2 regions of the Mycobacterium sp. SMC-4 genome follow, and region 1 is predicted to be linked to the other one. Evidence: riboswitches for the same ligand, from Rfam matches in the RefSeq annotation. Region 1 holds a riboswitch; the other holds the start of a gene.

Region 1 (3,984 bases):
CGTCGCGATCCTCGGTGAGACCGCGGCGATGGCGGGAACCGATGACACCGGTACCGCCTGGGCCGCATCGTATGACCAGCGCGTCGCCGAAATCCTTTCTGCGGTCAACGACCTGACGCAGGCGATGGAGAACTACGGCGGTGTGGTGATCCAGGCCGGCTACAACCATGCCGTCGCCGAACACAACGCAACACCAGACCGGGGAGCTGCGCCACCGGTGAAACCGCCGGAGCCGGTCAGCTCGGCCGGAGTTCTGGCGGCTCCGCCCTCAGCCGGCGGCCCGGGCACCGGGTTGCTCGACAATGTCGGCCTGATGCAGCAAGTCGGTGTCCCGGTGCCGGACGGCGATACCGACAAGGTGTCCACGGCCGCCGATGCCTGGGACCGCCTGGCCACGGTGTACCAGACGACGACTATCGCCGAAGGGCTCGGCGTCGCCGCCCGCGCGTTTGCCGACACCAGATCTCCGGAGGTCGAGTACCTCGTGCGCGACCTGGAGGAGTTACGCAGCGCGACCTCCGTGATACTGGACGGGTGCGCCGAGCTGGCCCGGTCCTGCCGGGATTACCAAGCGGCACTTGATGACCTGCGGGCATCCCTGGAGAGCATCCTCGAAGACCTCGCGGTCGAATTGGCCACCACCGCAGCAATAGGTGTCGCCGCGTCGTTCGTGTCGTTCGGCGCCGGAGCGGTTGCGGCGACCGCCAAGGCGGCACATTCGGTCACCAAGTTCGCCCGCATCATCGCTCAAGCCGTCGGGGCGTGGAAGATTTCGAAGAATGTCAGCAGGGGTGTCAAGAGCGTTCACGACCTCGCCGGTGTGCGGCAGAATCTGCAGCGCATCAAGAATCTGGGGCGGAAGAACAAGCCGGAAGACAAGCCTGCGGTGCCCAAAGTCGAGATTCCCGACTCAGCTCCGAAACAGATCAACGGCTACACCAAACATGCCGAGGAACAGATGGCCGGACGGGATGGTGGGATCGGTGTCAACAAACAAGCTCTAGAAGACGCCTTCAACCGTCCTGTCCAAGATGTCGAGCGCCTTGTGGACGATCGAGGCAGGATCAGCTACAGATACACCGGGGACAATGCGACCGCCGTGGTCAACGAACAAGGCAAAGTAATCACCGGCTGGGCCAACAACACCGGCGGAACAGGAGGACCTGGTGGATAGCGGTTTCGGCTTTCTCGCCAATGCTGAGTCCGAACTACTCAATGAGGTCGTCGCCCGACGCAACCCTGAGCTCGCCCACCGCCTTCGGCACACGAGCGCGGTGTCGCAGTCCGACGCCGAAGCGATCGTGAACGCCCTCGGTGATGAATTGGCCAACAACCTGGATGACGACTGGGAGCCAACCGAATACGGTCTTGTCGTAAGCGGTCTACTCGCCAGGTTCAATGCCGCGCGGATCGCCGAATGGCCCTGACTATCCCCGGCTTGCCGGCAAGTCCGGCCCTCCTGGGTGCACCGTTGGCATGGGGCGGCAATATGCCAATTGAACAGCGGAACCAGATGTTGTCGCAACCAGACACTCACACCCCGGAGTCTCTTGGGCGACTCTCTGTAGCGCGCCCTGGCTTCGCCCGGCGACTGATAACGAGGTGGGTCGTAACGGCACGCTAAGTGAGGAGGTTCAACATGCTCGGATGGTCAGTGACGGTGCACCGCGACTCGTGGGGTCCGTCGATGTCGAAAGACAAGATCCTCGCGCGCTGGGATGCTGGCATCAGCGGGGTGGACTGGGTTCTCGCACTCATCAAGAACCGCAAGGGCGTCCAGCTGGCAAAAGGAGGCTACCCCTCCACCTTCAGCGTGTACGCCGAAGACGTGCTGCCACTGATCGGTGATCCGGTACCGCCGGACAGCCCGTTGAACGAGCCCGGCGTCCGGAATGTGTATCTCAACCGCGAGACGATCGCTCAATGCAACAGCCACGAGCGGCTGCTGGTTGAAGTATGGGATCAGAGCTAGCTGCAGCGTCGAAGCTACGCAGCTACAATCAAAGCTGCTTCATGAGTTGCCGTCGGCAAGCTCCGACTGGACGGCACGCCAACCCCACGCTCGTGGGTGGCTCGGATGACGAAGCGGCGGACACCGATCGGTTGTCGGCAAGAGCGCCTCCAGCCCGGAGGCACCGGCTGTGGGAGTTTCGATGAAAGAGCATGTCTGGGACCTTTCCGGCACGGCCAAGCACTGCGAACTGTATGTGCCGGGCCATCGGGTGCACTGGATCCACTTCAACCATTCGATGCGAAAGCCGTCCAAGGTCATCCCCGCCACGGCGACGGTCGACGACCACGACCTCGTCCACATCCATATCGACGGCGGTGAGCCCCTAGTAAGGTGGAATCACCAGGCTGAATTGGTGCGAAAGGCTTTGGAGCGCTTCGATGGCCGTGCGGAGTGGAAGCCTCGCTGGTACCTACTCGTGGTCCCCGCGGAGTCGTCAGTGGGCAGTGCGGGCAGCGTCTTCAACATGGCTCGGCCGGACCAACGGCGGGGGTGTATGAATGTTGAACCGCCCCCTATCTCATGACCACGTTGCGAAGTGAGGCTGCAGGTGGCTGACGTGAAACACCCCAACTGGCAGTGCCCAAAATGCAAGAGGGTCATTTTCTGGGCGGGAGCGACCTCGCACATGAAACGGCACCGCCGAAGCTGAGCTAATCCCAAGGGCATGCCGCGATCGTGCCGTTGCGACGCTCCGAGCGCGGTACGCCTCGCCCGCTGCCGCCCGCTGATGTGGACATCACCAAGTCGCTGAAGAAAGGTGGTCACGAACTCCGGGCCCGCGCCCGGCACCGGTGATGCCCACAACTACCTCCCCCCGTCAGTCACGATCGATGGTTATCAACCCCGCCGACATCCCGCCCGTCCAGAGTTCGCGGGCGGTCTAGGAAGATTGTCCGGCGACGAAGTAGTTCTCCGGTCGGATGCGGTCCTCCCCCGACCAGCGATAGGCGGTCAGCGCCCCACCCCTGACCGCGCTGAAATCGACACACGCTGTGTAGTCGGTCCAGTCCTCGTGACGTTCCGGTGCGCCCTGCCGCCAGTAGTGGCCGTAGATCACCGGCACGGTGTCGGTGTACACATACGAGCGGTGCTCAGCCGACACCTCGATGTCGGGTAGCGCGGGATACGCGTTACCGTCTGCGGTGGTGAACTTTGAGGTCATCGCAGCCAGTTCTCTTAAGGTCCTGGCGGTTTCGACCCACCATTGCACCCGAGCCTTGTCCCGTGGGTCCTTGCTTCTGTCGTGATACGGCGCCAGGCCATGGTCGGTCAGGCTGATCTCGGGGCCCTTGAGGAGCGTCTCTACCGCTCGGTACGCGGGAGCGTCCGGCGCGGAGGCGCGCGCCAGCTGCTCGATCGAGGTGAAACGGCTACCGCCAAGCTCCCCCTGCAGATAGGTGATCGAGTCCTCGTGCCAGCAGGCGTGCACTACGCGGAGTCCGCCAAGGTCGAGCCACAGCGGAAGCGTCCAGAACCAGTTCAGATAGCTGCTTCGTTCCCTGGTACTGAGCTGCTCGATGAACGCCGCGTGCTGGCGCTCATTCTTCGCCGACCATTCGTTGGTCGGGTCGTCGTGCGGGCGCAGGTATCTCCCGGAGCCCGCCGGCCACTCGGCGGCATAAGCCATCGCATTGAATTCGTGGTTACCCAACACCATGTGCGCGCTGCCACTGTCGACCATCGCCTTGACGGTCTCGAGGACTTGCCGCTGTTGTTCTCCGGTGTCAATCAGGTCGCCGACGAAGATCGCCGTCCGGGCCGGGTGCGCGTACGCACCGCCCCGCCCGGTCGGCTGGTAGCCCATGGCGTCAAGCAGCTCGTACAGCGCGTCGGCGCAACCGTGGACGTCGCCGATGACGTCGTAGCCCACGGTGTCGAGGTGTGCCCTCATCTGTCCCCCTTCGTCGTTGGCCTCGTTCAAAGGCGTGGCTTCTTGCGTGGGACATCGGCTGTGCGGCGCCGGGATGTCC
Region 2 (18,544 bases), 440 kb from region 1:
GGTCACCACCCGGTCGATCGCCGCGGGTGCCAATGCATCGGAGAACCACATCGCCAAGGCGGTGTCCCGGCTCGTCGAATTGGGGCTGGTGTCGGCACGACGGGGTCGCGTCGGCGGTCTGACCCTCACCGAGGCGGGCCGGGACGCGTCGGTCGGCTGGCTGGTCCGACACCTGGAGGGTGACCGCGAGGTCATCGAATGCGGCGGTGCGAACCCGTGCCCGTTGGTGGCCGCCTGCCGGTTGCGTCGTGCGCTGGCCGACGCCAAGGAGGCCTTCTATCGAGAGCTTGACCGCTACACCGTCGGCGACCTGGCCCGTGCGCCCGCGCTGCAGTTGCTTCCCACGAGTTACAGCCCACCCGATGAAAGGAATCCCCGATGACCGTCCTCGCCGCTGGAGCCCAGCTGGAGCCTGCCCACGCCGAGGTGGTGTCCGCGACGCTGCCGCTGATCGGGGCGCACATCGACGAGATCACCACGCAGTTCTACCGCGGGATGTTCGGCGCGCACCCGGAACTGCTGCGCAACCTGTTCAACCGCGGCAACCAGGCCCAAGGGGCCCAACAGCGGGCGCTGGCCGCATCGATCGCCACCTTTGCCACGCACCTGGTCGACCCGAACCTGGCGTACCCGGGCGAGCTGCTGTCGCGCATCGGTCACAAGCACGCGTCGCTGGGTGTGACCGCCGAGCAGTACCCGATCGTGCACGAGCACCTGTTTGCGGCGATCGTCGCGGTTCTGGGCGCCGACACCGTCACCGACGAGGTCGCCGCGGCATGGGACCGGGTGTTCTGGATCATGGCCGACACGCTGATCGCCTTCGAACGCGATCTCTATCGCGGTGCCGGGGTGGCCGATGGCGACGTCTACCGCCGGGCACAGGTGGTGGCGCGCGTCGACGACCCTTCGGGTGCGGTGCTGGTGACGGTGGTCTCGCCCGGCCGACCGTTCTCGGAATTCCTCCCTGGCCAGTACGTTTCGGTGGGCGTGACGATGCCCGACGGGGCCCGCCAGCTGCGCCAGTACAGCCTGGTCAACGCTGCGGGTGGTGCAGAACTGACCTTCGCGGTCAAACCGGTCGGGGCCATCGGGGGGCAGCCCGCGGGGGAGGTGTCGAGCTGGATCGCGGCCAACCTGTGTGTCGGTGACATCCTCGACGTCACGGTGCCGTTCGGCGACCTGCCGGCACCCGATGGCACCGCACCGTTGGTGCTGATCTCGGCCGGTATCGGCATCACGCCGATGGTCGGCTTCCTCGAACACCTGGCAGTTCAAAGGCCCGACGCGCGGGTGCAGGTGCTGCACGCCGACCGCAGCGATCAGAGTCACCCGCTGCGCGAGCGCCAGCACGAGCTGGTCGCCCAGCTGCCGAACGCGAGCCTGGACCTGTGGTACGAAGACGGCCTCACCGCCGGCGCCCCGGGTGCGCACGCAGGTCTGATGAATCTGGCCGACCTGCAGTTCGCCGACGCTGTGCAGGTGTATCTGTGCGGCGGAAACGGATTCGTGCACGCGGTCCGCGCTCAGCTGCTGGGAAAGGGCATCACCGCAGAGCGGATCCACTGCGAGCTGTTCTCGCCCAACGACTGGCTGCTGGACTAATCCTCGGTGATGGCGCGCGCCACGAGATCGGCCAACACGTGGCAGTACTCGTGCGCGATCTGTGCATCGGTGTAGAGCGCGTAGCTATGCAGCGGCGCGGTCAGCATCTGCAGCGCAACCCCGGGGTTGACGTCTTCGCGCAGCTCGCCGCGTTCGGCTGCGCGACGGAAGATCACCGTGACGACCTCGCGGCGCATCGCGTAGAACGCGGCCCGGGTGTGCACGTCGGCGGCTTGCGACTTGCTGTCGATGACGAGCATCCGCGCGATGCGCCGTCCGACGGGCTCGTTGAGATAATCGGCCAGTGACAGCGCGAGCGCGGTCAGGTCGCCGTGCAGCGACCCGGTATCGGGTGCGGTGATCGTCAGCTCGCTGTAGCTCGACAACGCGTCGAGGATCAACTGCCGTTCGTTGTCCCACTCCGCTCGCAGGAACGCGGGGTCGAGGTGGCTTCGGTGTGCCACGCCCTCGATGGTGAATCGGTCGACGCCCCACTGCTGCAGCTCGGCCAACGCCGCCTCGAGCGCCAACGCACGTACATCGACACTGTCGACCGCCGCCATGATCCCCCAACCCATCGAGTCTTTGCCCGACGAATCTAGGAAATATGGCACATCATGTCGAGAACTTTGCGCGAATCGATCACGAGGCGTTCAGACGAATTCGCCAGCGCACGAATGTCAGGTAGAAGATGCTGATCAGCGCCAGCATCGCCATGTCGAACAGCCATGCCCCCGAGGTGTGCTCCCAGTGCCGGTCCTGCGGGGTCAGCGGTCCGGGCACCAGCCGGATCAGGTCGATCGTCGACGCCGAGGACGCGAAGCCCCAGCGCGCCGGCGTCGCCCAGGACATCTGATCCAGCACGATGCGGTCGGTGACCGGGATCATCCCGCCGGAGAACACCAGCTGGCTCATCACGGCGACCACCAGCAACGGCATGATCTGTTCGGCGGATCGGGCCAGTGCCGACAGTGCCAGACCGACCATCGCCGACGCGACGCACGTCGCTGCGATATCGACGAACAGCTCGAAGCCGGGGCTGCCCAGCACCGCGCCGCGTTCCACCGCGCCGGGGCCGAAACCTTTGCCGAGGATCGCGATGCTGGTCACGATGGCGGACTGGATGATCGCGAACACCGTGAACACGGCAACCTTGGCCAGCAGGTAGGCCGTCGTCGACAGACCGACGGCCTGTTCTCGGCGGAAGATCGCGCGTTCGCCGATCAGGGCGCGGATGGTCAGCGCGGTGCCCATGAAGATGGCGCCGACGTTGAGCATCACCAGGATCTGGCCTGGTTCGTTGGGCGCCTCGCCGCCCTGGATGGCTGGGACGGGCACGCCGAATCCGACGTCGCCGGGTACCGACAACGACAGCACGCCCATGATGAACGGCAACATCATCAGGAACGCGAAGTAACCGCGGTCGGACACCACCAGCCGGATCTGACGTCGCGCGATCGTCGACAGCTGCCGGGTCAGGCTGGTCCGGGTCGGGTTGCCCAGATCGGCCGGTGTCTGCGAGGCCGGTTGTGGAGGTGGCGGTCCGTTGTGGGCCAGGTATCGCTGATGGGCCGCATCGGGGTCGCCGGCCACCGAGCTGAAGATGTCGGCCCAGTTGGTGGTCCCCATCGAGGGCCCGATCTGCTCGGGTGGGCCGTAGAAGGCGGTTTTGCCGCCGGGGGCCAGCAGCAGCACCTGATCGCACACGTCGAGGTAGGTCAGCGAGTGGGTGACGACGAGCACGACTCGCCCGGCGTCGGCGAGCTGGCGGAGCATCGTCATGACCTGGCGGTCCAGCGCCGGGTCCAGGCCGGAGGTCGGTTCGTCGAGGATGAGCAGCGACGGGCCGGTGAGCAGTTCCAGCGCCACCGAGGCGCGTTTGCGCTGGCCGCCGGACAGTTTGTCGACCCGGGTGTCGAGGTGTTTGGTCATCTCGAGCTCTTCGAGCACCTCGTTGACGACCTGTTCGCGGTCGGCCCTGTTGGTGTCGGGCGGGAGCCGCAGCTCGGCGGCGTACATCAGCGCCTGGCGGACGGTCAGCTGGCCGTGCACCACGTCGTCCTGGGGCACCATGCCGATGCGGGAACGCAGCGATGCGTACTCGGCATGCACGTTGTGACCCTCGAAGGAGACCTGGCCGGAGGTCGGATGGGTGTAACCGGCGACCAGCCGGGCGAACGTGGACTTGCCGGCGCCGGATGGGCCGATGATGGCCGTCAACGTGCCCGGACGCGCCGACATCGAGATGTTGTCCAGCAGCGTCTTGTTGTTCTCGATGGTCCAGGTGATCCCGTGGACGTCCAGGCCGCCGGTGGCGGTGTCGGCTGCGGTCTCCGTGCGCCGGACCAGCATGGCGCCGCGGAAGACCAGGTCGACGTTGCCGATGGTGACGATGTCGCCTTCGGTGAGCATCGCTGAGTCCACCCGGGCGCCGTTGACGAAGGTGCCGTTGATGCTGCGGTTGTCCCGGATCTCGGTGCCGTCGACGGTCGGGACCAGGGTGGCGTGGTGGCGCGAGGCCAGCACATCGGGGATGACGATGTCGTTGTCGCTGGCCCGGCCGATCTTGACCGACCCGGGCGGGGCTTCTGCGGGCCGGCCCGGCCGCAGGATCTTGAGCATGCTGGTCGCGAGGTTGCCGTCGCCGGATCGCGGGGCCGCCGCCGGCCCCATCATCGTGACCGATTCCAGGCTCGGCGAGTCGATCGGCGCCGGCGCGCTGTGTCGGGGCTGGCGCGGTGGCACGCTCGGCGGCGGGTTGATCGGCCCGGTCGGCTGGTAGCCGGCTCCGGTCTGCGGGGGGCGCGGCGGCGCCGGACGGGTGTAGGTGGGCTGGCTGGGCGGACCGGGCTGACCGGGCCACGACCCGCTGCGACCGGCCGCCGGAATCGCACTGGTCGGGGGAGTTCCCACCGAACCCTGATGGCGTCCGACCTCGAAGGTCAGTCGGGGTCCGTCAGGGTTGCCGAGGTAGAGCTGCTGGCCGTCGGTGATATCGGCCGCAGGCACCCGGCGGCCGTTGAGGTACATGCCGTTGAGGCTGCCGTTGTCGATCGCAACCCACCGGCCCTGTTCGGAGCGCAACACCACGTGGGCGCGCGAGATCAACGGGTGGGCGATCCGGACGTCGGCGCGCAGGTCGCGGCCGACGACGACGTCGTTGCCGGCCGCGAAGGTGCGGGTGGATCCGTCGTACCGAACCGTCAGCGTCGGGGCGGCTGGTCGGCTCATCGCTGGCAACTCTATCGGTAGGCCCGCCGGTCGGGCTCCGCTGCCTGCGCTCGCGTTGATCTGTGGCCGCACCGTTATCGAGTTGTCGCCGAACCCGCAACACGCCGGTAACCGACCTGATCAAGTCGAAATAGTCAAAGTCGCTGTGATGAAGGGTGATCGGGGACGCGGCGGGCGGTCTGCCAGGGCCTGTTCCGCGTCAACGCTCATTTTAGATAGTGGCCTCTAATTTAGGGTGGAGCAATGCCGAGGCCTCCCCGATACACCGTCGACGATCTCCTCGATGCCGCCGCTGAACTGCTGGCCGCCGATGGTGCCGCGGCGGTGACGATGTCGGCGGTGGCCCGGCTGTGTGGAGCGCCCAGTGGTTCGGTGTATCACCGGTTCCCGTCGCGTGCGGCGCTGTGCGGTGAATTGTGGCTGCGCACCGAGGAGCGCTTTCACGCCGCACTGGCCGCTGTGCTGGCCGAACCCGGGGATCCGCAGCAGCGCTGCGTGGCCGGCGCGCACCAGGTGCTTGCGTGGTGTCGGCGGCACCCGGCCGAGGCCCAGGTGCTTCTGACAGGTCCGGGTCCGCTCGGGCTCAGCGAGTGGCCCGATCCGCTGAGCAACCGGCGGAAACGCTTGCAGCGCAGGCAGCGTAAAGCCTTCGCCGAACTGTCCGACGACGTCACCCGGGTCGGCGCCGCGCTGATCGACGTGCCGTTGGCGATGGTGCGTCGTCAGCAGCGCAGCCGTCAGACCGTGCCGGCCGGTGCCGAGGAGATCGTGGAGGACTGCGCCCGGGCGCTCATCGCCCCGAGCTGACCGGAGACGGCGAGCCGGTGCGCACGCAGTAGGTGTGGCTGTAGATGGTCGGCATGCACAGGTTGCAGTGATCGCAGATCGACTGCACGGCGCTGTCGGCCTTGATCCGGTTGAGCAGGTCGGGCTCGGCGAGCAGTGCGCGACCCATCGCGACGAAATCGAATCCCTCGGCCATCGCTTTGTCCATGGTCTGACGGTTGGTGATGCCGCCGAGCAGGATCAGCGGCATCGTCAGCTCGTCACGGAATTTCTTGGCGTCGCGCATCAGGTATGCCTCGTGATACGGGTACTCGCGCATGAACTTCTTGCCGGTCATCCGGATTCCCCAGGACAGCGGCGGCTTGAAGGCCTTGGAGAACTCCCGGACCGGCGCTCCGCCGCGGAACAGGAACATCGGGTTGAGCAGCGAGCTACCGGCGGTCAGTTCCAGGGCGTCGAGCCCACCGTCGTCCTCCAGCCATTTGGCGGTCTGCAGGGACTCCTCGACCGAGATGCCACCGCGCACCCCGTCGGACATGTTCATCTTGGCGGTGACCGCGATCCGATCGCCGACGGCGCGGCGCACCGCGCGCACAACGCCGCGGGCCACCTTGGCGCGGTTCTCCAGCGAGCCACCGAACTCGTCGGTGCGCCGATTGATCAGCGGCGACAGAAACGAGCTGGCCAGATAATTGTGGCCGAGGTGGATCTCGACGGCGTCGAAGCCCGATTCGATGGCCAGCCGGGCGGCATTGGCGTGTTGCTCGGTCACCTCGTCGATGTCGGCGCGGGTGGCCTTGCGGGCGAAACGCATCGACAGCGGATTGAAGAACCGGACCGGCGCCAGCGCGGGAGCCTTGTTGGTGCGGGCATTGGCCACCGGGCCGGCATGCCCGATCTGAGCGCTGATCGCCGCGCCCTCGTTGTGGATCGCCTCGGTGAGCCGACGCAATCCCGGCACCGCCTCGGGGCGCATCCAGATCTGCCAGCCGTCGGTGCGCCCCCCGGGGGCGACCGCGCAGTAGGCCACCGTCGTCATCCCGACCCCGCCCGCGGCGGGTAGCCGGTGGTAGGTGATCAGGTCCTCGGTGACCAGCGCGTCGGGGCTGGAAGCCTCGAACGTCGCCGCTTTGATGATTCTGTTGCGCAGCGTCAACGGCCCGAGCTTGGCCGGTGCGAACACGTCGTGCGGGGCTGCCATAACAGGAGCTTGCCATGCGCCCTGTCAGAATGAACGCCGTGGGTGCAATCACTTTGGACGGTAAGGCCACGCGGGACGAAATCTTTGTCGACCTCAAGCAGCGCGTCGCGCGACTCGCCGAGGCTGGGTACACGCCCGGCCTGGGCACGGTGCTGGTCGGTGATGACCCGGGGTCGCAGGCCTACGTGCGGGGTAAGCACTCCGACTGCGCCAAGGTCGGCATCAACTCGATCCGCCGTGACCTGCCCGCCGACATCAGCCAGGCCGAGCTCGAGGCCACCCTCGACGAGCTCAACGCCAACCCGGAGTGCACCGGATACATCGTGCAGCTGCCGTTGCCCAAGCAGCTGGATGAGAACGCCGCGCTGGAGCGGGTCGATCCGGGCAAGGACGCCGACGGTCTGCACCCGACCAATCTGGGCCGGCTGGTGCTCAATGAGCCCGCGCCGCTGCCCTGCACGCCGCGCGGGATCGTGCACCTGCTGCGCCGCTTTCAGGTGGAGATCGCCGGCGCGCACGTGGTGGTCATCGGTCGTGGCGTCACGGTAGGCCGGCCGCTCGGGCTGTTGCTGACCCGTCGCTCGGAGAACGCCACGGTGACCCTGTGCCACACAGCGACTCGCCATCTGCCACAGATCACCCGGGAGGCCGACATCATCATCGCCGCGGCGGGGGTGCCGCACATGGTGACCGCCGAGATGGTGCGTCCAGGGGCGGCCGTCGTCGACGTCGGGGTCAGCCGCGACGAGGCGGGCAAGCTCGTCGGTGACGTGGCACCCGAGGTGTGGGAGGTCGCCGGCCATGTGTCGCCCAACCCGGGCGGGGTCGGTCCGCTGACGAGGGCCTTCCTGCTGACCAACGTGGTCGAGCGCGCCGAGGTGCTGGCCGGGTTGTGACCGCCAGGGAGTTCGTTCGCAAGGTGTTCGCCGGGCAATGGCCGATCCTGGTCGTCGCGCTGTTCCTGGTGGCCGCGTTCGTGCTGGTGGCGGCGGGCTTCTGGCGGCGCGGTGCGTTGGTCATGGCGGTCGGGGTCGCGGTGGCCGCAGGGCTGCGGCTGACGCTGTCCGACGAGCGGGCCGGGCTGCTGGCGGTGCGCACCAAGACCATCGACTTCCTCACCACAGCGTTGGTCAGCGCGGCGATGCTCTACATCGCGTGGACGATCGACCCGCTCGGCACCAGCTGAGGTCACCCCCTCGCGAAAGTGACACCAGCGTCGTGAAACTCGCGCGATCACGACCACCAGAGCACTCTCGCGCAAAACTCGGTCGACTCGCGGCCGACCATCTGACACGCTGGCCGCGTGGAGGACACCAATATCGCAGTGATCCGGATCCGTCGCAGCTAGCGGCGGACCGTCTCCTTCGTCAGCGCTCCGCCGCGCCGATCGTCCATTCCAGCCGATCCCGCGGAGCTTGTTCATGCCCACCTACAGTGGCGGCCGTCATGAGCACGGCCAGAACTTCCTCATCGACCCCGCGATCAGGGACCGTATCGTCGGCCTGGTCGCCGCCACGTCCGGTCCCATCGTCGAGATCGGTCCCGGTCGCGGTGCGCTCACCTTCGAACTGCAGCACCTCGGCCGTCCGTTGACCGCGGTCGAGATCGATGCCCGGCATGCCCGCTGGTTGCGCTCGCGGGCCAAGCCTTCGACGGCGATCGTCGAGGCCGACTTCCTGCGTTGGCGGCTACCGGCCCATCCTCACGTCGTGGTCGGCAACCTGCCCTTCCACCTGACGACCGCGGTGCTGCGTCGGCTGCTGCATGCGTCGCAGTGGACGCAGTCGATGCTGCTGGTGCAGTGGGAGGTGGCACGCCGGCGAGCCGCAGTCGGTGGGGCCACGATGATGACTGCCCAGTGGTGGCCGTGGATCGAGTTCGGTCTCGAATGCCGGGTTCCCGCCGATGCGTTCCGGCCGCGCCCCACCGTCGACGGCGGGCTCATGGTGATGACACGCCGTGTCGAGCCGCTGGTGGCGCGCCCGGACCGCGGCCGCTATCAGGCTTTCGTGCACGCGGTCTTCACCGGCAGGGGGCGTGATCTGGCCGCGGTGCTGTCGGGTGTGTGTGATCGCCGGACCCGTCGCGCGGTCACGGGCTGGGTGCACCGGCATGGGCTGCAGGGCGCACGGCCGAGAGATCTCACTGCCGCGCAGTGGACGCAACTCTTCGAGTTGGCGGGCCCCTCGCGAAAGTGACACCAGCGTCGTGAAACTCGCGCGATCACGACCGCCAGAGCACTCTCGCGGCGGGCTCAGCCCAGCGTCGCGCGGATACACACCGTGACGTAGGGCAGCGCCAGTCCGGTGCCGTTGGCCAGCGCCGGATGGGTCGCCAGCAGCTCGCGCACCTGTTCCAGCGTGCGGGTGCGCACCTGTTCGGGCGAGGTGATGCAGTAACTGCGCGACGCGACCAGGTCGATCAGCGCTTGCGGGGTCAGGTAGTTCGTCCACTCCACCTGGTGGCGCGCGATGTCGGCAAACGGGGCGGGGAGATCGGCGCTCTGGCTGAACGGGTCGACCTCGTGGCCGATGATGCGTCCCAGCTCCTTGACCCAGCCCAGCCGTTCGTCACGGTTGTTCCACACCAGACCGAGCCGACCCCCAGGCCGCAGGACCCGCATGACCTCCTTGGCGGCGCGCTGCGGGTCGAACCAGTGCCAGGCCTGGGCGACCAGCACCGCGTCAACGCTGGCGTCGGGCAGCGGGATCTCCTCGGCCGTGCCCAGTAGTGCCGGGGTGTCGGGCAGCGACGAGCTCAGCACCTCCAGCATTTCCGGGATGGGGTCGACAGCCACCACGTCGAGGCCGCGCTCGACCAGCCGGGTGGTCAGCTTGCCGGTCCCGGCGCCGAGGTCGAGCACGTCGCGCGCACCCTCGGACAACAGCCAGTCGATCGCCTCCGGAGGGTAGGACGGCCGGCCCCGCTCGTAAGCCGCGGCCTGGGCGCCGAACGACAACGACCGCTGCTCGGTCACCGGTCTGCCAGCTCCAGCGTGCGACGGATCAGCTTGCCCACGGCGTCGGTCTCGAGCAGAAACCCGTCATGGCCGAACTCCGAGTCGACCACGTCCAGGCCGTCGCACCCGGGCAGCAGTTCGGCCAGTTCGGCCTGCAACCGCAGCGGGTAGAGCCGGTCGGAGGTGATGCCGCCGACGACGGTCGGGACCGGGCAGCCGCCCAAAGCCTTGGCCACACCACCGCGACCCCGGCCCACGTCGTGACTCGACAGTGCATCGGTCAGCGCGACATAGGTTCCGGCATCGAAGCGCTGCAACAACTTTCGCCCCTGATGCTCCAAGTAGCTCTGCACCGCGTAGCGACCGCCCGCGCCGGGGTCCTCACCGGTCTGGGCGTCGTTGGCGAAGCGTTCGTCGAGCTCGGCCTCACCCCGATAGGTCAGGTGGGCGAACCGCCGGGCGATCTGCAGCCCGAGTTCGGGTGCGCGCCCGGTGCCGTGGTAGTCCCCGCCCAGCCAGTTCGGATCGGCAGTGATCGCGGCGATCTGCGTGCTCTGCGTACCGATCTGGTCGGCGGTGGCGCGGGCACCGACTGCGAGTACCAGTGCCGCGCGTACGTCTTGCGGATGGCTGACGATCCACTCCAGCGCACGGGCGCCCCCCATCGACCCGCCGATCACCGCGGCCACCTCGGTGATTCCCAGCCGCTGCAGGGTGGCCACATCGGCGGCGACCTGGTCGCGGATCGACGTCACGGGAAACCTTGACCCCCAGGGCTTTCCGTCGGGCGCCGGCGAGCTCGGACCGGTCGACCCGCGGCAGCCGCCGAGCACATTGGTCGAGATCGCACACCAGCGGTCGGTGTCGATCGGCGCGCCGGGGCCGGCAACTCCATCCCACCAGCCGGGGGTCGGATGGTCCGGTCCGGCGGGTCCGGTGATGTGCGAGTCGCCGGTCAGCGCGTGCAGCACCATCACGACGTTGTCCCGGTTGGCCGAAAGCTTGCCCCAACGCTGCACCGCGATCGACACGTCTTCGAGGACGGCGCCGTTCTCCAGGGTCAGTCTGCCGATGTCGACGACGCCGATCTCGCCCTCGGGGGGAAGGGTCGCGCGGTCGTCGGTAGCCACATCCACGATAGTCACGTCACTGACCTCAGAAGGACGCCACGGTGTTCGGGTCGGTGGCGGCGCCGCTGCTGAAAGGTTTGGCCGCGGCGAAGCCCTGCTCGAGGTCGGTGATGATGTCCTCGATCCCCTCGATGCCGACCGCCAGGCGAACCAGTCCCGGCGTGACCCCGGTGGACAGTTGCTCCTCCGGCGACAGTTGGGCGTGGGTGGTGGATGCTGGGTGGATCACCAGCGACCGGACGTCACCGATGTTGGCCACGTGACTGTGCAGGGTCAGCGCGTTGACAAACGCCTTGCCCGCCTCCACGCCGCCGGCCAGCTCGAACGCCAGCACCGCTCCGGTTCCCTTGGGCGCCAACTTCTTTCCCAGGTCATGCCACGGCGAGGACGGCAACCCGGCATAGTTCACCGACAGCACGTCGGGGTGGTCTTCGAGGTAGCCGGCCACCCGTTCGGCGTTGGCCACATGGCGTTCCATGCGCAGGCTCAGCGTCTCCAGGCCCTGGGCGATCAGGAACGCGTTGAACGGTGAGGCGGCCGATCCGAGATCCCGTAACAATTGCACGCGCGCCTTGAGCGCGAACGCCGGCGGCCCGAGTTCGGCGAACACCACGCCGTGGTAGCTGGGATCGGGTTCGGTGAACCCAGGGAAACGGCCGTTGGTCCAGTCGAAGGTGCCGCCGTCGACGATCACCCCGGCGATCGCCGAACCGTGGCCACCCAGGTACTTGGTGGCCGAGTGCACGACGATGTCGGCGCCGTGGCTCAGGGGCTGGATCAGATACGGCGTGGCGATGGTGTTGTCGACGATCAGCGGGACACCGACGTCGTGAGCCACTCCCGCGACCGAGGGAATGTCGAGCACGTCTATCTGCGGGTTGGAGATGGTCTCGGCGAAGAACGCCTTGGTGTTGGGTTGCACTGCAGCCCGCCAGGAATCGGGGTCATCGGGGTTGTCGACGAAGCTGACCTCGATGCCGAGTTTGGGCAGCGAGTAGTGGAACAGGTTGTAGGTGCCGCCGTACAACCTCGGGGAGGACACGATGTGATCACCGGCTTGGGCCAGGTTCAGGATCGCGAACGTCTCGGCGGCCTGCCCGGAGGCCAGGAACAGTGCGGCCACTCCACCCTCCAGCGCCGCGATGCGCTGCTCGACCACGTCGGTGGTGGGGTTCATGATCCGGGTGTAGATGTTGCCCGGCTCGGCCAGGCCGAACAGTGCCGCCGCATGGTCGGTGTCGCGGAAGACGTAGCTGGTGGTCTGGTAGATCGGCAGTGCCCGCGCGTTGGTGGCGGCGTCGGGGGTCTGGCCGGCGTGGACCTGCTTGGTCTCGAACGCCCACTGCGCTTCGGGTTGGGTCATCGCTGTCGCTCCTCCATGAAACTGGGGCCCGTTTCACGGCGGACCCGCGCTTGCCTTATAGCCAGGTGCGGCTACTCAACCTGGTCATCACCCGGGGCACCCCACCGCGGTTGGAGGGTTGCCGGCCAGCGAGCCGGGGCTTGACGCTGGCGCTCATGACCGAAACGAAGGTTATCGCACGACCCGCGAAAACTGCCAGCGGGTTGTCGTCGCCGCAGGTGGGAGGCGCGCGCTCAGCTACCGGTGGCGGTGCTCGGCGCGGTGTGCTCGTCGACGAATGACGCGATCAGATCGGTGATCACGCGGGGGGCTTCGAGCATCGGGATGTGGCCGACGCCGTCGAGTTTGACCATCTTGGTGTCCTCGGGCATGTGCTGCAGGAAGTAGCGGTGCCCGCGCGGCGCCGGGAACACTCGATCCTTCTCGCACGTCACCAACTGGGTGGGCGCGCCGAGGCTGGCCAGCTCCAGCAGGCCGGGCAGGCGCAGCGTCTTGACCAGCAATTGCAGGTAGGCGCTGCAGTGCGTGGCGTCGAGGATGAGATCGCGCAGGTCGGCGTCATCGGGCCCGTCGGCGGGTCCGCTGACTGCCAGTGTCGCCAGCCGGCGCGCGCCGGGCAGCTTCAGGATGCGCGGGCCGAGCAGACGCGCGGCGATCAGCGCGGGACCGCCCAGGATGAACTTCAGCACGGTCTCGTACTTGGTCACCGAATGCTGCGACCAGCCGCCGGCCGGACCGATCGCGGTGACGGTGCGGGCCCGGCCGCGCCGCTCCAACTCGAAGCCGACCCAGCCGCCCAGCGAGTTACCCACGATGTGGGCGGTCTTCCAGCCCAGCTCGTCCATCCGCTGCTCGACATCGTCGACCAGAGCGTGGGTGTCGAGCAGCCAGGTGTGCGACTTTCTGCCGCCGTGGTGTCCGACCATGGTGGGTGCGTAGACCTCGAACCGGCCCGTCTCGGCCAGTTGCCCGGCCACGGTGCGCCAGACGTTCTGGGAGCACAGAAACGGATGCAGCAGCAGGATCGGTTCGCCGGAACCCAGGTGGATCGGCTCGCGTTGTGCCATGCGCCCGACATTAAGGTGATACCGGCGGTACCGCAAGAATCCGGTGTTCTAGGGTCGGGCCCGTGACACGTCCCATCACGGTGAGCACCATCAACGTCAACGGGGTCCGCGCTGCGGTCAAGCAGCGCTCACAGGACAACCTCGGTCTACTGGCCTGGCTGGCCGAGACGGTGGCCGACGTGGTGTGCCTGCAGGAAACCCGCGCCGACGACGAGCAGCTGGCCGACGCGTTGGCCCCGGCGCTGGCCGACGGATGGCACGTGGCTTCGGCGCCGCCGCACATCAAGGGCCGCAACGGCGTTGCGGTGCTGTCGCGCACCTCGTTCGATGCGATCCGAATCGGTTGTGGTGACGAGGAATTCGCACTGCACGGCCGTTATCTGGAGGTGGACACCGCCGGTGTCACGGTGGGCAGCGTCTATGTCCCCACCGGGGAGGCTGACACCGACCGGCAGGTTGAAAAGCAGCGGTTCATGGCTGCGCTGGGCGCCCGGATGGCCGAGCTGATGGGGTCGGGACGCGAGGCTGTGCTGTGCGGGGACTGGAACATCGCCCACACCGAGAACGACATCAAGAACTGGCGCGGCAACGTCAAGAAGTCCGGCTTTCTGCCCCAGGAGCGCCAGTGGGTGACCGACCTCCTGGCCGGCGGCTGGGTCGACGTGGTGCGCCGGGCCCACCCCGACGTGCCCGGCCCCTATGCGTGGTGGTCGTGGCGCGGCAAGGCGTTCGACAACGACGCCGGCTGGCGCATCGACTACCAGCTGGCCACTCCGGGTCTGGCGCAGCGGATGATCACCGCGCGAACCGAGCGACCGAAGGCCTATGCGCTGCGCTGGTCGGATCACTGCCCGGTGACCGTCCACTACGCGTGATTTCGGCGCGCTTTACGACGCTCAGCGGCGTCGACCGCGCCGAAATCACCCGGAAGCGGGGGTTCTGAGAAGATGGGCGGCACCATGAGCAGCACAGCCAAGCCCGTCGTGTTCTCCGGCGCCCAGCCCACCTCCGACTCCCTGCATCTGGGCAACGCACTGGGCGCAGTGGCCCAGTGGGTGCAACTGCAGGCTGACAATGACGCCTACTTCTGCGTCGTCGACCTGCACGCGATCACCATCGCCCAGGACCCCGAGACCTTGCGGCGCCGCACCCTGGCCACCGCCGCGCAGTACCTTGCGCTGGGGGTGGACCCGGCACGCGCCACCATCTTCGTGCAGAGCCATGTACCCGCTCATGCCGAATTGGCCTGGGTGCTCGGCTGTTTCACCGGTTTCGGACAGGCGTCTCGGATGACGCAGTTCAAGGACAAGTCACAGAAGCAGGGCGCCGAGTCGACGACCGTCGGGTTGTTCACCTACCCGGTGCTGATGGCCGCCGACGTGCTGCTCTACGACACCGAGCTGGTGCCGGTCGGTGAGGATCAGCGTCAGCATCTGGAGTTGGCCCGTGACGTGGCCCAGCGCGTCAACGCGCGATTCCCCGATACGTTTGTCGTGCCGGAGGCGATGATCCCGAAGGCGACCGCCAAGATCTACGACCTGGCCGATCCGACGGCCAAGATGAGCAAATCGGCGGCCACCGACGCCGGGCTGATCAGCCTGCTCGACGACCCGGCCAAGACAGCCAAGAAGATTCGCTCGGCGGTCACCGACAGCGAGCGCGAGATCCGGTTCGACCCCGACGCCAAACCCGGCGTGTCGAACCTGTTGACCATTCAGTCCGCGGTGACCGGAGTCGATGTCGGGACCCTGGTCGAGGGCTACGCCGGCCGCGGCTACGGAGACCTGAAGAAGGAGACCGCCGAGGCGGTGGTCGAGTTCGTCACTCCGATCAAGACCCGCGTCGACGAGTTGCTCAGCGACCCGGCCGAACTGCAGAGCGTGCTGGCCAGCGGCGCGCAGCGGGCGCGTGAGGTGTCTGGACAGACGCTGCAGAGGGTATATGACCGGCTAGGTTTATTAGCGCCGCGGTCGCGCGTGGCCGACTGACCAGGAGCGAAGGGGACGGATGACTGAATCGGAGCGTCCGTCCGAGACCGTCGAGAACCCGGGCCTGATGGACCGCCTGCGCGCACGGATGCCCTGGTTCGATCACGTGATGCGGGCGCAGGGCCGGTACAACGAGGCCAAGGGCGACTTCTACGCCGCCGGTATCACCTACTTCACCATCTTCGCGCTGTTCCCGCTGTTGATGGTCGGGTTCGCGATCGGCGGTTTCGTGTTGGCCAGCCAGCCCGAGCTGCTGATGAGCCTGCAGGACCGCATCCGCTCGGCGGTCGGCGGTGACATGGGTCAGCAGCTGGCCGAACTGATGGAGTCGGCGATCGACTCGCGCACCTCGGTCGGCATCATCGGTCTGGCCGCCGCAGCGTGGGCCGGGCTGGGGTGGATGGCCAACCTGCGCGAGGCGCTCAGCCAGATGTGGGGCCTGTATCGCAACGAGCTCCCCGGGTTCCTGCGTACCAAGGTCTCCGACCTGTTGGCGCTGCTGTCGGTGTTCGCTGCACTCGTGGTGACGGTGTCGCTGACCGCGCTGGGCAACATGTCGGTGATGCGAAACGTGTTGGGCTGGTTCGGTCTTACCGACGCGCCAGGGCTATCGCTGGGGCTGCGCATCGCGTCCATCGGGGTGTCGGTGCTGGTGTCATGGCTGTTGTTCACCTTCCTGATCGCCCGCCTGCCGCGGGAATCGGTGAGCTTTCGCAGCAGCGTGCGTGCGGGTCTGATCGCCGCTGTCGGGTTCGAGATCTTCAAACTGGTGGCCGCGATCTACCTGCGCTCGGTGGTCACCGGCCCGGCGGGGGCGACGTTCGGCCCGGTCCTGGGTCTGATGGTGTTCGCCTACATCACCGCGCGGTTGGTACTCTTCGCCACCGCCTGGGCGGCGACGATGCCCGAGAACGTGCAGGAGGCACCGGTCCCCGCGCCGGGCCCGGCGGTGATCCGCAATCGCATCATCACCCGTCCCGGTCTGGCGCCGTGGCAGGCGGCCGCGGCTGCGTTGGCCGGCGCGGTGGGCGCGTTGAGTTGGTCGCGTCTTCGCCGGCGCGGCGCTGTCAGCCGCGCTGAGGACGGCGGTTGAGCGCCCGGGCACCCATGATCAGACTGAACACCACCACCGTGCCGATGACCCCGACGCCCACTCGTACCGGCATCGCGTCCACATCGGTGAGTACGGCGTTGGCTTTGGTGGTGGTGGCTGCGGCCGGGTCTTGCCGGAGGCCGCCCAGCGATGGATCGGGGTCGACGAGCGTGCCCACCGAGGTGCCCGGAGGTGTCGCGAAGCCGTAGTCGAGCAGTCGTGCGGCCTGCTCCCACGGGGCAATGGGCTGACGACTGCCGCGCAGCAGCACCGCGACCAGTCGGCGACCGTCGCGTTCGGCGGCGCCGACAAAGGTCTGACCTGCGTCGTCGGTGAAACCGGTCTTGCCGCCCAACGCCCCGGGGTAATGCTTGAGCAGCCGATTGTCGTTCTCGATCGGATAGGTGCCCTCGCCGCGGCCCGGGAAGGTGAACGACTGGGTGGCGACGATGTCGCTGAACACCGGGTCTTGCCACGCGTACCGGTAGAACAGGCCGACGTCGTAGGCCGAGGTGCTCATGCCCGGTCCGTCCAGGCCCGACGGCGTCGCGACCCGAGTGTCGCGCGCGCCCAGCTTGTTGGCCAGTCCGTTGAGCTTGTTCAGCGCGGCCTCCATGCCGCCCATCTGGCGGGCCAGCGCGAAGGCCGCATCGTTGCCGGAGTACATCAGCAGGCCGTGCAGCAGGTCGTTGATCGAGTAGAAGCCGCCTTCGCCGACGCCGACCTTGGTGCCTTCCTGCGCGGCGTCCTCGGCGGTGCCGGGCACCACCTTGTGCAGCGGCAGATCACGGATGGCCTGCATCGCGGTGAGGACTTTGATGACGCTGGCCGGCCGGTGTCTGCCGTGCGGGTCGCGGGCGGCGATGACCTCACCGCTGTCGATGTCGGCGACCAGCCAGGCTTCGGCGGAGACGTCACCGGGGACCGGCGGGGTGTCCGGTGCGGTGATCACTCCGCAGCCGGCCAGCGCGTCGCCGCCCATCGGCTGGGCCGGCACCGGCAGGGGCCCCGGTGTCGGGTCGCCGGGCTTGGGGACCTCGGACGCGTCGACGGCCGGTGGGGTGGTCTCCCGGTACAGACAGGCGTCGGGGTCCGCACCCGCGACCGGCGCGAGGGTGAGCAGCGCGACGATCATCGGTGCGGTCAGCAGCGCCGCCGCGCGGGTCGCGAACGTCCGGAAAGTGCCCATGGTGTGCGCAGATTAGGCGATTTCGGGGGCCAACCCGGGGAGCCACGCGGCGTCGGCGTCCGTACCGAGATCTCGATGCCGCATAGGCTGTGGGACCACTGTCGATCCGCAAGGGCGTGCATGTTCATTCTGATTCTCGGCTCGATCCTCGGCCTCATGCACGTCTACGTGTGGAAACGCATGGTCAAGGACACGACGCGGCCGGGCCGGGCGCGTTGGTGGTGCTCGCTGGTGCTGGCCGGGCTGCTGGTGCTGCTGGTCGCGGCGCTGTTCGTGCCGCGGGTCTTCGACGTCGCCGAATCGCGCTGGCTGGCCTGGCCCGGCTACCTGTGGTTCGGCGTGGTGGCCTACCTGTTCCTGACGCTGCTCGCGCTGGAGCCGATCCGGTGGGTGCGTGCGTTGTGGCTGCGTCGGCGCCGTCCGGTTGCAGAACCGCCCGACGAATCGGTCACGTTGGATCGCCGGATCTTCTTGTCCCGCGTCGCGGCGGTCGCGGCCGGCACGGCGACCGTGGGTCTGGTAGGTACCGGGCTGGCGAACGCGCTCGGCCCGCCGCAGATATTGCGGGTCCCGGTCCGGCTGCCGCGGCTGGACCCGGCGTTCAACGGGTTCCGCATCGCGGTGGTCGCCGACATCCACCTCGGACCACTGCTCGGGCGCGCGCACACCGAGCGCATCGTGCGGATGGTCAACGAGACCGAACCCGACCTGATCGCGGTGGTCGGCGACGTGGTGGACGGCACGGTCGCCGAACTCGGCCCGGCGGCGGCTCCGCTGCAGGATCTGGTGTCGGGCGAGGGTGCGTTCTTCATCACCGGCAATCACGAGTACTTCGTCGAGGACACCGAGGACTGGCTGCGCGAGCTCGAACGCCTCGGTCTGCAGCCGCTGCGCAACGAACACACCAGGATCCGCCGCGGTGGCGCCGGCTTCGA

The links. A riboswitch is a leader RNA that binds a small molecule or an ion and turns the genes downstream of it on or off. The one in region 1 is predicted to bind S-adenosylmethionine.
Region 2: linked by a shared signal. The riboswitch ahead of KXD98_RS05845 (bifunctional o-acetylhomoserine/o-acetylserine sulfhydrylase) and the one ahead of KXD98_RS03735 (hypothetical protein) in region 1 are both predicted to bind S-adenosylmethionine.

Annotation. Positions count from the first base shown of each region.
Region 1 covers NZ_CP079869.1:779,054-783,037, reverse strand. Annotated here, with positions in the region: gene KXD98_RS03750 (hypothetical protein) at 1-1,174, shown strand, start outside; gene KXD98_RS03745 (hypothetical protein) at 1,167-1,427, shown strand; gene KXD98_RS03740 (hypothetical protein) at 1,688-1,972, shown strand; SAM riboswitch class IV at 2,010-2,122, shown strand; gene KXD98_RS03735 (hypothetical protein) at 2,154-2,537, shown strand; gene KXD98_RS03730 (metallophosphoesterase) at 2,895-3,905, opposite strand.
Region 2 covers NZ_CP079869.1:1,212,729-1,231,272, forward strand. Annotated here, with positions in the region: gene KXD98_RS05790 (Rrf2 family transcriptional regulator) at 1-382, shown strand, start outside; gene KXD98_RS05795 (globin domain-containing protein) at 379-1,602, shown strand; gene KXD98_RS05800 (TetR-like C-terminal domain-containing protein) at 1,599-2,216, opposite strand; gene KXD98_RS05805 (ATP-binding cassette domain-containing protein) at 2,245-4,833, opposite strand; gene KXD98_RS05810 (TetR/AcrR family transcriptional regulator) at 5,077-5,640, shown strand; gene KXD98_RS05815 (NADH:flavin oxidoreductase) at 5,624-6,820, opposite strand; gene KXD98_RS05820 (bifunctional methylenetetrahydrofolate dehydrogenase/methenyltetrahydrofolate cyclohydrolase) at 6,859-7,716, shown strand; gene KXD98_RS05825 (DUF3017 domain-containing protein) at 7,713-8,006, shown strand; gene erm (23S ribosomal RNA methyltransferase Erm) at 8,242-9,018, shown strand; gene KXD98_RS05835 (class I SAM-dependent methyltransferase) at 9,075-9,797, opposite strand; gene KXD98_RS05840 (homoserine O-acetyltransferase) at 9,794-10,924, opposite strand; gene KXD98_RS05845 (bifunctional o-acetylhomoserine/o-acetylserine sulfhydrylase) at 10,935-12,272, opposite strand; SAM riboswitch class IV at 12,314-12,433, opposite strand; gene KXD98_RS05850 (alpha/beta fold hydrolase) at 12,506-13,339, opposite strand; gene KXD98_RS05855 (exodeoxyribonuclease III) at 13,414-14,214, shown strand; gene trpS (tryptophan--tRNA ligase) at 14,299-15,327, shown strand; gene yhjD (inner membrane protein YhjD) at 15,347-16,420, shown strand; gene KXD98_RS05870 (D-alanyl-D-alanine carboxypeptidase family protein) at 16,395-17,609, opposite strand; gene KXD98_RS05875 (metallophosphoesterase) at 17,730-18,544, shown strand, end outside.